3 regions of the Micromonospora rifamycinica genome follow, and region 1 is predicted to be linked to each of the others. Evidence: riboswitches for the same ligand, from Rfam matches in the RefSeq annotation. Region 1 holds a riboswitch; each other region holds the start of a gene.
The links. Region 1 has a riboswitch for cobalamin ahead of GA0070623_RS06845 (ribonucleoside-diphosphate reductase subunit alpha). Riboswitches for the same ligand answer to the same signal wherever they lie in the genome.
Positions count from the first base shown of each region.

Region 2: it holds a riboswitch for cobalamin, as region 1 does, so the genes downstream of both, GA0070623_RS02000 (CbtB domain-containing protein) here and GA0070623_RS06845 (ribonucleoside-diphosphate reductase subunit alpha) in region 1, are expected to answer to the same signal.
Region 3: it holds a riboswitch for cobalamin, as region 1 does, so the genes downstream of both, metE (5-methyltetrahydropteroyltriglutamate--homocysteine S-methyltransferase) here and GA0070623_RS06845 (ribonucleoside-diphosphate reductase subunit alpha) in region 1, are expected to answer to the same signal.

Region 1 covers NZ_LT607752.1:1,654,531-1,659,735, reverse strand. Annotated here, with positions in the region: gene GA0070623_RS06845 (ribonucleoside-diphosphate reductase subunit alpha) at 1-2,365, opposite strand, end outside; cobalamin riboswitch at 2,486-2,702, opposite strand; gene GA0070623_RS31355 (helix-turn-helix transcriptional regulator) at 2,731-3,618, opposite strand; gene GA0070623_RS06835 (oxidoreductase) at 3,746-4,648, shown strand; gene GA0070623_RS06830 (hypothetical protein) at 4,704-5,205, shown strand, end outside.
Region 2 covers NZ_LT607752.1:477,213-482,417, forward strand. Annotated here, with positions in the region: gene GA0070623_RS01980 (dihydrofolate reductase family protein) at 1-101, shown strand, start outside; gene GA0070623_RS01985 (ankyrin repeat domain-containing protein) at 222-1,001, opposite strand; gene GA0070623_RS01990 (histidine phosphatase family protein) at 1,047-1,667, opposite strand; gene GA0070623_RS01995 (CbtA family protein) at 1,664-2,461, opposite strand; gene GA0070623_RS02000 (CbtB domain-containing protein) at 2,452-2,655, opposite strand; cobalamin riboswitch at 2,690-2,831, opposite strand; gene GA0070623_RS02005 (PepSY-associated TM helix domain-containing protein) at 2,945-4,408, opposite strand; gene GA0070623_RS02010 (copper resistance CopC family protein) at 4,730-5,205, opposite strand, start outside.
Region 3 covers NZ_LT607752.1:681,152-686,356, forward strand. Annotated here, with positions in the region: gene metE (5-methyltetrahydropteroyltriglutamate--homocysteine S-methyltransferase) at 183-2,420, opposite strand; cobalamin riboswitch at 2,535-2,747, opposite strand; gene GA0070623_RS02870 (alanine--tRNA ligase-related protein) at 2,868-3,644, opposite strand; gene def (peptide deformylase) at 3,702-4,250, shown strand; partial or broken gene GA0070623_RS02880 (MFS transporter) at 4,536-5,205, shown strand, end outside.

The DNA.
Region 1 (5,205 bases):
CCTCGCAGCTCTCGGGGTTCTCCAGGGAACAGGCCAGCGCCTCGGCGTCGGCCGTCACGGCCGGGCCGACGGTGACGGTGGCCTGCTGGATCCGGGTCGCCGGACGCGACCGCAGGTAGTAGGTGGTCTTCAGCCCTGACTTCCAGGCGTGCAGGTACATCGAGGACAGCTTGCCGATGGTCGGCGCGCTGAGGAACAGGTTCAGCGACTGCGACTGGTCGATGTACGGCGCCCGCGCGGCGGCCAGGTCGATCAGCGCCCGCTGCGGCAGCTCCCACGCGGTGCGGAACAGCTCCCGCACCTCGGCGGGCAGCTCGACGATGCCCTGCACCGACCCGTCGGCCCGCTTGATCCGGTCGCGGATCTCCGGCGTCCACAGCCCGCGGGCCTTCAGCTCGCGGACCAGGTACGTGTTGATCTGCAGGAACTCCCCGGACATCGTCTCGCGCTTGAACAGGTTGGACACCTGCGGCTCGATGCACTCGTAGCAGCCGGCGATCGACGCGATGGTGGCGGTCGGGGCGATCGCGACCAGCAGCGAGTTGCGCAGGCCGTGCGCCGCGATCCGGGTACGCAGCGCGGCCCACCGCCCGGCCTGGGCGGGCTCCACACCCCACAGGTCCGGGTGCAGGTCACCCCGGGCCGCCCGGGTCTGCGGGTACGCCGGGTGCGCGCCGAACCGTTCGGCGAGGTCGGTCGACGTCTCCAGCGCGGTCAGGAAGATCTCCTCCTGCACCCGGGTGGACAGCTCCCGGGCCCCGGCCGAGTCGAACGGCAGCCGCAGCGCGAACAACGCGTCCTGCAGGCCCATCAACCCCAGCCCGACCGGCCGCCAGCGCGGATTCGACGCCGCCGCCTGCTCGGCCGGGTAGTAGTTGACGTCGATCACCCGGTCCAGGAACACCACCGCCGTCCGCACCGTGGCGCGTAGCTTCTCCCAGTCGACGCCGCCGCCGGTCAGGTGCGCGCCGAGGTTGACCGAGCCCAGGTTGCAGACCGCCGTCTCGGTGTCGCTGTTGACCTCCAGGATCTCGGTGCACAGGTTGGACAGGTGGATCGTGTTGCCCGGGACGCCGGTCTGGTTGGACAGCCGGTTCGCCGGGTCCTTGAACGTCATCCACCCGTTGCCGGTCTGCGCCAGGGTCCGCATCATCCGCCCGTACAGGTCCCGGGCCTTCACCGTGCGGACCGCCTTCTTCTCGGCGACCCGGTACGCCGCGTCGAACGCCTCGCCGTACAGGTCGGGCAGCTCCGGGGCGTCCGACGGGTCGATCAGCGACCACTCGGCGTCGGCCTCGACCCGGCGCATGAACTCGTCGGGGATCCAGTTGGCCAGGTTGAGGTTGTGGGTGCGCCGGGCCTCCTCGCCGGTGTTGTCCCGCAGCTCCAGGAACTCCTCGACGTCCGGGTGCCACGGTTCCAGGTAGACGCAGGCGGCGCCCTTGCGCCGGCCGCCCTGGTTGACCGCCGCGACCCCGGCGTCGAGGGTCTTCAGGAACGGCACGATCCCGTTCGACCGGCCGTTGGTGCCCCGGATCAACGCGCCCCGGCCACGTACCCGCGTGAAGGAGATGCCGATGCCGCCGGAGAACTTCGACAGCTTCGCCACCTGGTGGTACCGCTCGTAGATCGAGTCCAGCTCGTCGCGGGGCGAGTCGACCAGGAAACACGACGACATCTGGGTGTGCCGGGTGCCCGAGTTGAACAACGTCGGGGAACTCGGCAGGTAGGCCAGCGACGACATCAGCCGGTAGAACCCGACCGCCTCGTCCGGCGTCCCGGACAGCCCGCAGGCCACCCGCAGCAGCCAGTGCTGCGGCGTCTCCACCACCAGCCGCGACTCGGGGTGCCGCAGCAGGTACCGGTCGGCCACCGTGCGCAGCCCGAAGTACTCGAACCGCAGGTCACCGTCCGGGTCGACGGCGTCGTCGAGTTGCCGTGCGTGCCGGGCCACGAACGCGGCCGTGTCGTCGGCGATCAGGCCGAGGCCGTGGGCGTACCGGACGGACTCGCTGAAACTCGTCACCGACTGCCCGCGCACCTCCTTCTCCACGAACCCGACCAGCAGCCGCGCCGCGAGCCGGGAGTACTGCGGCTCCGTGCCGATCAGCTCCGCCGCCGTCTGGATCGACAGCCTGTCCACCTCGGCCGTGGTCGCCCCGTCGTAGAGACCGTTGACCGTCGCGGTGGCCACCCGCAGCGGATCCACCTCGTCCAGGTCGGCGGCCCACCGGGCGACGGCCGTGACGATCCGGTCGACGTCCACCGGCTCGGTGCCGCCGTCGGGCCGGCGTACCCGCATCACCGGCCGGCGCGGCTCCACCTCGCCGGCACCGGGCGGGGGACTCTCCTGTACGACCGTCATGACCTCTCCTCGCCGTCACCGATGACCATCGGACGCGGGAGAACGCCAACGGGCGCGGCGCGACGGCCGACCCGGAACCTGGCGTCGGTCGTCCCGCGCGACCTCAGGCCGCCGCGCGCGGCAGCGCACGGCGCGCTGGCAGGTCTTCGGACTCGCGGGCCGGACCGGGGTCCACCGGTCGCCTACTGGCCGTCGCTTCCCAGACCTCGCGGTCCAGTGCTCGATGACGGCGGTCGTTCCCACTCACCGCTGCGGGGCAGTCCCGGATTTACACCGGGTTCCCTGTTGCCTCGACCGGACCACCGGGCCCGGCCGAACCAGCTGCGTGGCACACCATATATGGCGTAGCTGGGGGAGAGGCAACACTAGATGTCGCGGGGGCGTGTCGGATAACTCTCACCCGACCGCGCGGTGGCCCGCAGTGACGCCAGCAACCGCAGCGCGTCCGCGTCGGCGCTGCCGGGCTCGGCGGTGAAGACCAGCATGACCGGGCCGGGGCTGCCGGGCAGCGGATAGGTGTCCCAGTCCAGGAGTATGTCGCCGACCCCGGGGACCTGGAAGGTCTTGGTGCCGCTGACCGACTCGCGGACGTCGTGCCGGGACCACAGCCGGCGGAACTCGGCGCTGCGGATGCTCAGCTCACCGACGATCGCGGTGGCCCGGGGGTGGGTGGGGTCGGTGGCGACCGCGGCCCGCAACATGCCGATGTAGTCCAGCGCCTGCCGCTCCCAGGCCGCGCACCGCCGCGTCCGGGTCGCCGCCTCGTCGAACATCAGCAGCAGCATGTTGAGCCGGTCCGGCGGGTAGCCGTCCGGGTCGCCGAGCAGCGCCACCGCCCACGGGTTCCAGGCGAGCAGGTCCAGATGGCGGCCGAGCACCACCGCCGGGGTGTCCATCACCCGCAGCAGCCGCCGGGTACTCTCCGGCACCCGCTCCGGGCCGTGGTCCACCCGGGCCGGCACCGGCCGGCGGGCGGCCCGGGCCAGGGTGAACAGGTGGCGGCGTTCCCCGGCGTCGAGGCCGAGCGCGGCGGCGAGCGCGTCCAGCACGTCGTCGGAGGGGCGAACCTCGCGGCCCTGCTCCATCCGCTGGTAGTAGTCGGTGCTCAACCCGGCCAGCAGCGCCAGCTCCTCGCGGCGCAGCCCGGTGACCCGGCGTCGTCCGCCCGGCTCCAGGCCGACGTCGCGGGGGTGCAGCCGGCCGCGCCGGGCGCGCAGGAAGTCACCGAGCTCGCGGGCGTACGGATGGGTCATGTCGCCAGTGTGACGCGGCCCGGACCGGCGCGGGTAGGTCTGCGGGACCTAGGCAACCGGGTACGACCGGTCCCGCCCGGCCGGGCCGTAGCGTCGGTGACCCCATCCGACCGTCAGGGAGCAGCAGATGACCTGGACCGCCGACCACATCCCCGACCAGCACGGCCGCACCGCCGTCGTGACCGGCGCGAACTCCGGCCTCGGCCTGGTCACCGCCACCGCGCTGGCCCGCCGGGGCGCGCGGGTGGTGCTCGCCGTCCGTGACACCGCCGCCGGCCGGCGGGCCGCCCAGCAGATCGGCGGCGACGTCGAGGTACGCGAGTTGGACCTCGCCTCACTGGCCTCGGTGCGGGCGTTCGCGGCGGCCCTGGCCGCCGACCACCCGAGGATCGACCTGCTGGTCAACAACGCCGGCGCGGTACTGCTCGGCCCGCGCCGCACCAGCGCCGACGGCCATGAGCTGCACCTCGCCACCAACCTGCTGGGCCACTTCGCGCTGACCGGCCTGCTGCTGGGCAACCTGGCCGCGGCGCGGGCGGCCCGGGTGGTCAGCCTCAGCTCGATCGTCCACCGCAGGGCACACCTGGACTTCACCGACCTGATGATCGAGCGCGGCTACTCGGGCTCCACCGCGTACGGCCGGTCCAAGCTCGCCACCACCGTCTTCGGGGTCGAGCTGGACCGCCGGCTGCGGGCCACCGGGTCGCCGGTGCTCAGCGTGCTGGCCCACCCCGGTGTCACCCGCACCAACCTGACCCCGCGGGCCTGGTCCCACCAGGGCCGGCGCGGCCGGGTGCTGGCCCGGCTCAGCCTGCTGGCCACCCAGCCCGTCGAGCAGGGCGCGCTGCCCCAGCTGCGGGCCGCCACCGACCCGGCGGTACGGGGTGGCCAGTTCTTCGGCCCGGCCCGGTTCTTCCAGACCTGGGGTCCGGTCACCGAGGTCCGGTGCAGCCGGGAGGCCGCCGACCCCGCCGTCGGCCCTCGGCTCTGGACGGTGGTCGAGGAGTTGACCGGCGTCCGCTACCCCTGACACCGGGGCGCACTAGCATGGCTGCGGTCGGTGACGGCGGCGGAGACGAGGCGAGATGAGATGGCTCGGGCGGGTACTGGGCGGCGGGAACCGGCAGGTCCAGGAGGATCCGGTCCGGCAGGCGGCGCTGTCGGCCGAGGTGCGGCAGCGGTTCGGCACCCACCTGGCCGTCCGACCCGCCGACCAGGTGGCGGCGATCGTCGGCCTGCTCGACGACGGCGACGGCCTGGCGGTGGCGGCCACGATCGTCGGTGAGTTCGCCACCGCGGCCCACGCGGACCTGCTGGCCCAGACCGCGGAGCTGTACCGGCGTACCGGTCACCGGTTCCCGGTGGACCGGCGCAACTACCGGCCACTGTGGCGGGAGGTCGGCGGGCGGCTGCACTGGCCGCTGTTCGCGCTGCCGGGCGGCCTGCACCCGTACGTGCACGTCGCCGCCGCCGCCACCGTCATCGGCGCGCGGGCGTCGCAGCTGGTCCGGGCGACCGACCCGGATCCGCTGCTCGCCCACCTGTTCGAGGTGCTCGACCTCACCACCTGCGGCTGGGAGTACGGCC
Region 2 (5,205 bases), 1.2 Mb from region 1:
CCTACCCGACCGGGGTGATCCGGGTGATCTACGCGCCGGCCGGTGCGCCCGCCGCCGCCGACTACGACGCGGCCAAGGAGCAGTTGGCCGCCGGGGAGTAGCCCCCGCCCGCGCGGACCGCCCGGCCCCCGCCGGCCACCGGTGTCGCGTGCCGCCGGCCGCCACCGACGTCGGGTGGCGTCGACCCGGTCGGTGGTCCGCGCGGCGACGCCGCCGACCTGTCAGGCCGGCGGCCGGTGGCCCAGCTCGGCGGCGGTACGGCCGCCCTGGGCACGCAACCAGTGGACCAACTCGACGGCACCACGCCGGACGGCCGCGTCCAGCGCCGTGCGGTGCTCCCACGGTGGCACCCAGTCGAGCCGCGCGCCCCGCTCCCACAGATGGGCGGCGCAGGACTGCCGACCGCCGTGACACGCTCCCCAGAACGCCGCGTCGACCTCGCCCGACGACGGCCGGGTGACACCGGTGAACGCCTGCTCCACCCGGTCGAGCAGGCCGAGCGTGGCCGCGTCGGTGAGGGTGGTGCGGGCACCCCGGACGACGAGCCGGTATCCGGCCCGCCACTGGGCGAAGGCCCGCGCGTCGGCGAGCGGCGTGCCCCCGCCGATCACGCCCCCGGGCGCCTCGATGTCGGCACCGGCATCCAGGAGCGCGTCGATGACGTCCACGTCGTCGCAGCTGGCCGCCCAGTGCAGCGGGGTTTCGCGGTGCGGGCCGGCGAACCGGGCGTCGACGTCGGCACCGGCGGCGACCAGGACGGCCACGGTGGCGGCGCCGTGCGGAAACCGGCCCGGCCAGTCGGTGACCACGTGCAGCAGCGTGCGGGACCTGACCCCGGGGACGTCCGGGCCGGCCGGCCGGTCGACGAGGCGCGCGGTGGCCAGCCCCGGGTGCGCGGTGAGCAGCCGCCGCAGCGTGGTGAGGTCACCGCCGCGGATCGCCCCGGACACCGCGACCGCCAGCGGGTCGTCGACCGGTAGCAGCAGGGATCCACCCGTCACCCGGGCGACCCTACCCGGCGGCGTCCGGAGGCACCGGCCCGGCGGTCAGCCGATGGCCGGTGCGCCGGCTGCGGATCCGACCGGCGGGGCGGTGAACTGGAGCTGCCACCGGGAGCCGTAGCGGCTGAGCCGCACCACCGCCAGCGGGGCGACGTCGAGCCGGAACAGGGCGGCCGTCGGGAGCTGCAACACGTGCCCGACCGCCACCCGGACCACCATCGGATGGGTCACCGCCACCACCCGGCCGCCCCCGCCGAGCCCGCCGTCGAGCCAGGCCCCGACCCGCTCGCGCAGCGCGACGAGGGACTCCCCGCCGTGCGGTGCGGCCTCCGGTGTCTCCCACCATCGCCGCAGCGCGTCCGGCTCCCGGGCACCCACGTCCGCCAGGCTCCGCCCCGACCAGCCGCCGTACCCGCAGTCGGCCAACGCGGCCTCGACGGTGGGGTGCAGACCGAGAGCGTACGCGGTCTGCACCGCCGCCAGCGCCGGGCTGGTCAGGCAGCGTTCCCCGGTGCCCAGCGGCCCGCCCCGTCCCTGCCCGGCCAGAGCGAGGGCGGCCCGCCGGCCGCCCTCGTCCAGGTCATCGTCACCCGCGCCGAACACCGCCCGCCGCAGGGCGGCGGTATGGGCGTGGGCGACCAGCCGCAGGCCGGTCGTCGGGGTCACGGGTGGATCGGTGTTCCCGTGCCGATCATCGGCTCACCGGGCTGACCGACGGCGGACCGCCCGCCGCCGGCCGTCAGTGCGCTGAACAGCAGGCCGAGCGCCGTCCAGAGCACCACCTGGGTGCCGAGGGCGGCCAGCCGGAAGTTCCACAGCAGGGTCGCCGGGAAGTCGTCCGGCACCTCCTGGAAAGCAGGCAGCACGACGTAGCCGACGACGGTGACCAGCAGGAACCCCCCGGTGGCCGCCCCGAACCGCTGCCACGGCGGCGCGTCGGCGCGGATCGACCGGTAGCCGAGCGACCCGGACCAGACCGCCACCAGGCCGAGCACCACCAGGGCCAGGTAGGCCGCGGTGCGCTGGTCGATGGTGTCGGGGTTGCCGACCGCCGGCGGATTGGCCGGGTATTTCAGGAACGGCACGACCACCGCGCCGAGCAGGGCACCACCGGCGAGCAGCAGCGCCGACCGGCCGTCGTCGGTGCCGGGCCGACGGCGGCGCAGGAGCAGGTACGCGGTCGCCAACAGGCCACCCATCGCGGCCCCGAAGAGACCGGTGGCCAGGAACAGGCCGGCGCGCTGGCCGTCCCGGCCGACCAGCTCGTCGGCGTGGTGGTCGTCGGCCACCGGACCGGCATGGGTCGCCGCCTCCTCGATGGCGATGGCCGCTTCGATGCGCGGCTCACCGACGAGGTAGCCGAAGGCCCCCGCGAGCAGGCCGGCGACGAGACCGGCGAGCAGACCGCGGAGCAGGACGCTGGTGAACGTGGGGGGATGACGGACAGGGGTCAGTGGCACGGGACACCGAGCAGGTGCCGGCCGTCGTGCATGAGCTCGTGCAGGTACATGCCGCTGCGCGAGACCGCGCCCTGGTCGAACGCGACCAGGTAGGTGAGCAGCAGGAGTACGGCGACGACGGCCAGGGCCGCCCCCCACACGCGGGCCGACCCGACGGGGTGGACCAACGGCTGGGCGGAAGTGGGACTCGACATGGGACACGAACCTTCCCGGGGATGACGCGTCCCCATCGCAAGGCTGCGGACGACCGAGCGTCCTGGCTCGCGGATCCGTCGACGACGGAACCGCTCACAGTGGCGCGACCGCGCCGGATTCTCACCGGCTTACCTCGCGACGCCGCAGATAGTGGATCGACCGTAACGGCGCGACCCCCGACCGGTCAATCGTCACCACGTGGAATGTGAGCCGACCGGTCGGGAACCGGCGACGCGGCGGGTCGACCGTCCGCGTCCGGCGGCCCATCCCGGGGCGGCCGGACGCGGGTCATCGGCCGGCGGGTGCCGGTGCGGTGGCGGGACGGCGTCGTCGGGAGACTGCACCCAGGACGGTGTCGACGGCGAGGAAGGCGAGCAGGGTGAGCCCGAACAGGGGCAGCGCCCAGCCGACCGCCGCGGTCACCGGCACGCCGACGAGCAGGACCCAGCGCGGTAGGCCACGGACGCCGCCCCGGGCCGGTGGGGTGCCGGCGCGAGCGCGCCGGTCGCTGCGGGTGGGTCGACGTTGCCACCACATGCGGTAGCCCCAGACGATGACGCAGAGCAGCCCGAGGGCCAGCGCTGCGAGCAGGATCTGGTTGACCGGGCCGAAGAGGACGCCCATGTGGGCCTGGATGCCGAGGCCGCTGAGCTGGGCCAGCAGCGGCCAGTCGGCGAAGTCGCTGCGGGCGGTGACCGTGGCCGTGGCGGGGTCGACGGCGACCCGGTCCTTCGCGACGGGCCAGGTGTTGTCGACCTGGGTGACCGTCCAGGCCGAGCCCGGCTCGGGGGCCGGGGCGATCTCGACCGGACCGGCCAGCCCGGCCGTCCGGGCGGCGGTCAGCACCCGGTCGAAGGCGGCCGACTCGACCACTCCGCCCCCTGTGGACATGCCGTGATGGCCGCCGCCGGTGTCGGTCGGGTTGCCCGGCGTGGCGGTGAGGGCGGTGGAGAGCTGCGGGGCGCGGGCGTCGAGCGAGTCGAGGCCGGCACCGAAGTTCGCCCCCGCGTACCGGGACCAGGTCAACCCGGTCGCCGAGAGGAACAGCAGGCCGACGGTGAGCCACACCCCGAGGGTGGCGTGCCAGCCCCGGGTCCGGCGGACGCCCCGGGCGGCGGACAGGTCCGGCACGAGCAGATGCCGCACGGTGGCCCGGGAGGCGCGGCGGCGACGCCACCACAGCACGACCCCGCCCAGCGCGATGACCCACAACCAGCTCGCGGCCAACTCCGAGTAGTGCCGGCCCGCCACCCCCAGGTGCAGGTTGCGGTGCAGGTCGTCCAGCCAGGTGGTGGCCGGCGTGGAGCCGAACCAGGTGGTCAACTGGCCCTGCACCCGGGCCGTGTACGGGTCGACGTACACGGTGTGCTGCTTCTCGCCGTACTCCGGTGCCGAGAACACCACCCGCGTGGTCCGGTCGCCCGTACCGGGCTGCACCGACGTGACGCTGCCCTCGGGGTGGGCGTTGCGCGCCGCCCCGACCTGGTCGGCCACCGGCAGTGGCCGCTCACCCACCCCGGTGACCGTCAACCGGTCGCCGTAGAGCACCCCGTCCACCTGCGGAGCCACCGTGTAGGCCAACCCGGTCAACGCGGCGATCAGCAGGAAGGGAGCGACCAGCACCCCCGCGTAGAAGTGCAGCCGCAGCAGCAGTGCGCCCAACGGTGAACCGCCACGGGTCGGTCGGGTGGGCGGGTCGGCGGGTGGCGCGGGTTCCGGCCTCGGCGGGCCGGACAACTCGGTGACAGACATACTCATCCGATCGGAATAGTCGAAATGAAGCCGTTGGTCGCCCCGTGCCCGCGGGGTGGGTCGGTGTGCGTGGTGCCGGCGTCGCCCGATGAGATAGTCGGAGCGGCCGCCCCGACGGTTCCCGGGAATGTCCCGACCGGCACCGACGCCGGTCGGTGCGGGTGTCCACGCCAGACCGGCACCGGTGCCGGAACCCTCGCCGCGCCGGTCAGGTCCCACCGGTCCGGCCGGGTCGGCACCGCCCGGCGGTGGTCGCGGCTGCCGGCGCTCACCGTGGGGCCGACACCGGAGGGTCCGGTCCCGTCGTCCCGGGGTCGGCCCTCAGCGGCGCGGTGACCGGCGTCGCCAGCGGAGCACACCGACGGCCAGGATGAGGACGACCGCCGCGCCGCCGGCCACGCCCAGGATGGTGCCCCGGCCTCTCCCGTCCCCGGCCGTCACGGCGGCGACGGCCGGGGAGGCCGGCCCGGTCGTGGGCACGGCGGTCGGCGCAGCAGCGCCGGCCGGGTCGGCCACGGTGAACGGGTACGACCCCTGCACCGGGTGCCCGTCGGCGGACACCACCCGGTACGCCACGGTGTACGTCCCGTTGGGCAGGGTGTCGGTCAGCTGGACGGTGCTCTTCGTCCCGGTGACCACCGGATCGCCGGTGGGGACGCGCCGTTTCGTCCCGTCGGTGAGCACGATGGTGGTGAAGGCCGGGTCCAGCCGGGCCAGGAACTCGAGCGTGATCTCGGTGGGCGCGCTGGGCAGCATCGCCTCCCGGGCCGGGGAGGCCGAGGTGAGGCTGTTGTGCG
Region 3 (5,205 bases), 970 kb from region 1:
AGCACGACATCCGGTGCTGCGCGCGACCGCACCGCTCCCTGTCGAGTTCACCCGACTCGGCAAAGGAGACGGACACCAGCCGCACCCAGGGCACTCACCCGAGCCGCCCGGGCCTGCCCGTAGGCGGAATGCGCAGGAGGTACGGGCGGACTCCGTGAGGGAGCCCGCCCGTACCTGCCCGATCAGCTCCGGCGGACCTCGATGGCGGCTGCGACCAGGTGTCGGAGGGACGCCTCGACTTCGGCGTAGGTACGGGTCTTCAGACCGCAGTCCGGGTTGACCCACAACCGCCGGGCGGGCACGGCCGCGACGGCCCGGTGGAGCGCGTCGACCACCTCATCGTGGGGCGGGATGCGGGGCGAGTGGATGTCCCACACCCCGGGGCCGACGCCCCGGCGGTAGCCGATCGCGGCGAGGTCGTCGAGGATCTCCATCTTCGAGCGGGACGCCTCGATGCTCGTGACATCGGCGTCGAGAGCGTCGATCGCGGTGATCACCTCGCCGAACTCGCTGTAGCACAGGTGGGTGTGGATCTGGGTGTCGTCGGCGACGCCACTGGTGGCGAGACGGAACGCGTTCACCGCCCAGTCCAGGTACGCCGTCTGGTCGGCCCGGCGCAGCGGCAGGGTCTCCCGCAGGGCGGGTTCGTCGACCTGGATGATCCGGATCCCGGCGGCCTCCAGGTCGCGGCACTCGTCGCGCAGCGCGAGCGCGACCTGGTCGGCGGTGTCGGCCAGGGGCTGGTCGGTACGGACGAACGACCAGGCCAGGATGGTGACCGGGCCGGTGAGCATGCCCTTGACCGGGCGGTCGGTCAGCGACTGCGCGTAGGTGGACCACTCGACGGTCATCGGGGCACGGCGGGCCACGTCCCCGTGGATGATCGGCGGGCGGACGCACCGGGAGCCGTAGGACTGCACCCAGCCGTGCGTGGTGGCGGCGAAACCGTCGAGCTGCTCCCCGAAGTACTGGACCATGTCGTTGCGCTCCGGCTCACCGTGCACCAGCACGTCCAGGCCCAGCCGCTCCTGCAACCGGATGACCTGCTCCACCTCGGCGCGCATCCGCTGCGTGTAGCCGGCGTCGTCGAGAGTGCCGGCGCGGTGTGCGGCACGGGCCCGGCGCAGCTCGGTGGTCTGCGGGAACGAGCCGATCGTGGTGGTCGGCAGGTCCGGCAGCCCCAACCGTTCCTGTTGGCGGGCGGCCCGCTCGGCGTAGTCGCCGCGGTGCCGGTCGGTGGGGCGCAGCGCCGCCAACCGGCCGCGTACGTCATCGTGCCGCCACGCCGGCGGGACGGACGGCGGCGGGGCCGGCAGGCTGGTGGTGCCGTCGCGCAGCGCCCGGCCGAGCAGGACCACCTCGTCGACCTTCTGCCGGGCGAACGCGAGTCGAGCGGACAGTTCCGGGTCGAGGGAGGTCTCGGCGGACAGGTCGACCGGGACGTGCAGCAGCGAACAGGACGTGGACACCGCCACGTGGTCGGCCAGTCCGCCGACCGTGGCACCGGCGGCGACAGCGGCGCGTAGATCCGTGCGCCAGATGTTGCGCCCGTCGACCAGACCGGCGACGACGGTCCTGCCGCGCAGGGGACCGGCTGCGGCGAGCCGGTGCAGGTTGCCCGGGCCGGCGACCAGGTCCAGGCCGACCGCCTCGACCGGGGTGTCCAGCAGCGCCGGCAGCGCGTCGCCGAGGTCACCGAAGTAGGTGGCGACGAAGATCCGGGGGCGGTGGGGCAGCTCACCGAGGCGTCGGTAGGCGTGCCGCAGACCGTCGATCTCGGCCGGGGTGCGGTCGGCGACGTAGGCGGGTTCGTCCAGTTGGATCCAGGCCACGCCCGCGTCGGCCAGGGCGGTGAGGATCCGGGCGTACGTGTCGACCAGGTCGTCGAGCCGGGCGAACGGGTCGTCGCCCTTGGCCAGCAGCAGGAAGGTGGCTGGCCCGACCAGCACCGGACGGGTGGTGATGCCGAGGTCACGTGCCTGCGCATACTCGCCCAGCGCCTTTGCCGGATTCGCCGCGAACACGGTGTCGGGGTCGATCTCCGGCACCAGGTAGTGGTAGTTGGTGTCGAACCACTTGGTGAGTTCCAACGCGGGCGCGGCATCGACACCACGGGCCATGGCGAAGTAGGTGTCGAGGTGACCGAGGCCGAGCCGGGCGAACCGGCGGGGGACCGCACCGACCGCGACGGCGGTGTCGAGCATGTGGTCGTAGTAGGAGAACGTGTTGGACGGGATCGCGTCGAGCCGGGCGTCACGCAGCGTCCGCCACACCTCGGCCCGCAGCCCGGCCGCGACGTCCTCCAGGCCCGCGGCGTCCAGCGTGCCGGCCCAGTACGCCTCGACGGCCTTTTTCCACTCGCGGTGGGAACCGATACGGGGATAGCCGAGCACGGTGCTCTGCCCGAATGAGGTGGTCACAGGTGGTCCTTCCCTCGCGGTGTCCGACGACCACCCGAGAGGAAGACGGATACGCCACGGCGTAACCGGCATTCCGCCCTGGCCCTCCCGAGAGGCCGCCGACGGCGCGTACCGGCGGTACGCGCAGCGCTGGCAGGTCTTCGGACTCGTGGGCGTGACACGGGGTCGCCTACTGGCCGTCGCTTCCCAGACCGTGCGGTCCAGTGCTTCGTTGACGGCGGTCGTTCCCACTCACCGCTGCGGGGCAGTCCCGGTCTCGCACCGGGTTCCCTCTTACGACGCCCCACCCGCGCACGGGAGGGGCGAACCAGCACCGCCCGCGATCCTACCGCCCCACCGCCGCCCGCCGCGGCCGGCGTCCGGGGCGCGTGCCAGACGTGTTCGTCTCCGGGCCGGATCCTGTTGTGCGGGTGCCGGACGGTGGCGGCGGGACCTGGGGTGGTGGGGTCAGTCGGCGGCGGCGAGGGCGGCGATGCGCAGGGAGATCTCCCGGACGATGACGGGTAACTCCCTACCGGTGTGGTCGCTGGTGATCGCGAGGGCGAGTTCGGTGAGCAGGAGGAAGGCGTGGGCGCGTTCGGCGTCGTCGGTGAACGCGTCGGTGAGCGCCTGCTCGCGGGACCACTCGGCACCGATCTCGACGACCCGGACGGTGTCGTCGTAGGTCTCGCCGAACAGGGCCAGGGCGCCCTCGGCGCGGGCCTGTGCCAGCGGCAGGTGGCCCTTGACCGGTCGCTGCACGTCGATGATCTCGGCGCGCAGGTTCGGGCCGGTGAGCAGGCCGGCGTCGGAGTCCTGTCCGCCGCTCTCGGCGTAGAACGGGGTGCGGTCCAGTGCGACGGTGACCATGTCGCCGGCCCCGGCGGTGTCCACCGTCGCGCCGCCGGACCAGATCGCGACGACCCGGGATTCGGTGTCGAGCGTCTCGTAGGCCAACCAGTCGGTGGGTCCGTGCGCGTCCAGCACCGTCCGGTAGGCCGACAGGTCGGTGTGGCCGGTCTTGCGGGCCTTCGCGTCGGCCTTCGCGCGGGTGCGCTGCTCGGTCGTCAGGGCCCGGAACCCGTCGGCGTCCACGGTCAGGCCCTGCTCGTTGGCGATCTCCAGGGTGAGGTCGATCGGGAAGCCGTACGTGTCGTGCAGTTGGAACGCCTTGTCGCCGGGCAGTGACGAGCGTCCGGTTTTCTGACCGCCGCCCGGCCCGACCCCGTGCCTGGCCAGCTGCATCACGCAGCAGGAGAACCCTTACTGCCCATGCTTGGCAGTTGCCTATGATGGGCAACTGTGCAGACCTCGACCGGCATTCCGCGCCCGATCACCCGTTACGGCACCCCCGTGCTGCATCGCCGCTGTGCCGAGGTGACCGACTTCGACGACGCCCTCGCCCAGCTCGTCGCCGACATGTTCGCCAGCATGTACGCCGCCCACGGTGTCGGTCTGGCCGCCAACCAGATCGGCGTCGACGCGCGGATCTTCGTCGTCGACTGCCCCGACGCCACCGGCGCCCACACCGTCGCCACCGTCGTCAACCCGGTGCTGCACCTACCCGAGCACCGCGAGCTGGTGACCGACTCCGAGGGCTGCCTGTCCGTGCCCGGCCAGCACGCCGACCTGGCCCGCTGCGCCACCGCCACCGTGACCGGGTTCGACCTCCACGGCCGGGAGATCCGGCTGGACGGCACCGGCACCCTCGCCCGCTGCTTCCAACACGAGGTCGACCACCTCGACGGCCTCGCCTACGTCGACCGGCTCCCGACCAGGCTCCGCAAACAGATCCTCGCCGCCAACGCCGAACACCCCGGCGTCGGCGCAGGCACGGCGCAGGACGCCTGACCGGTGCCGATCGTCCTCGGCATCGAAACCTCCTGCGACGAGACCGGTGTCGGCATCGTCGCCGACGGCGTGTGCTGAGTGTTGCGCCGGCGGTAGTCTATCGAAGACGGTGAGTGACAGTGGGGAGATGAGATGCGCCTCGACATGGTGACGGTCGTCGTTTCGCTGCGAGAGCAGACCGCCCGCTCATCGCTCATCCCCGTCGGGTAGCCCGGCGGCGCGGTGCTCCTCGCCGCGAGACGGTCCCTGGATCCGACCGTTTCCGATCTGGCTCGAGGAGTTCTTTTGCGTTCCCTTGTATCCGCGCGTTTCGGCGCGGACTTCATCCGTCTGTGGACCGCTTCGGCAGTGTCGAACATCGGTGACGGTGTCACCATGGCCGCCGGACCGCTGCTGGTCGTGTCAGTCAGCAACGATGCCCGGCTGGTCGCCGGTGCCGCCTTTGCCCAGCAACTGCCCTGGCTGCTGTTCGCTCTGGTGAGCGGGGCCTATGTCGACCGGCTCGACCGGCGGCTGCTCATCGTGGTGGTGAACCTGGCCCGCGGCGTGGCCCTGGCCGCCCTGGCAGCGACCGTCGCGACCCATACGGTCACGGTGCCGATCATTTACGCGGTGGTGTTTCTGCTCGGGACCGGCGAGACTCTCGCGGACACCGCCATGAGGGCGCTGCTGCCGGCCGTGGTCGTGCCTGAGAGGCTGCCCAGTGCCAACGCCCGGCTCGCGGCCACCTTCACCATCGGTCAGCAGTTCGTCGCCAAGCCGCTCGGCGCGTGGTTGTTCGTCGTCGCAGCCGCCGCACCATTCGGCTTCGACGCCCTGACGTTCGTGGTCGCCGCCGTGTTGATTGCGGGCATTCGCCCGGTGCCGCCGGTGCAGCAGCCTGGGCCGCGGACCACGCTGCGCGGCGAGATCGTCGATGGGGTGCGGTGGTTGTGGCGGCAGCGTCTGGTGCGGA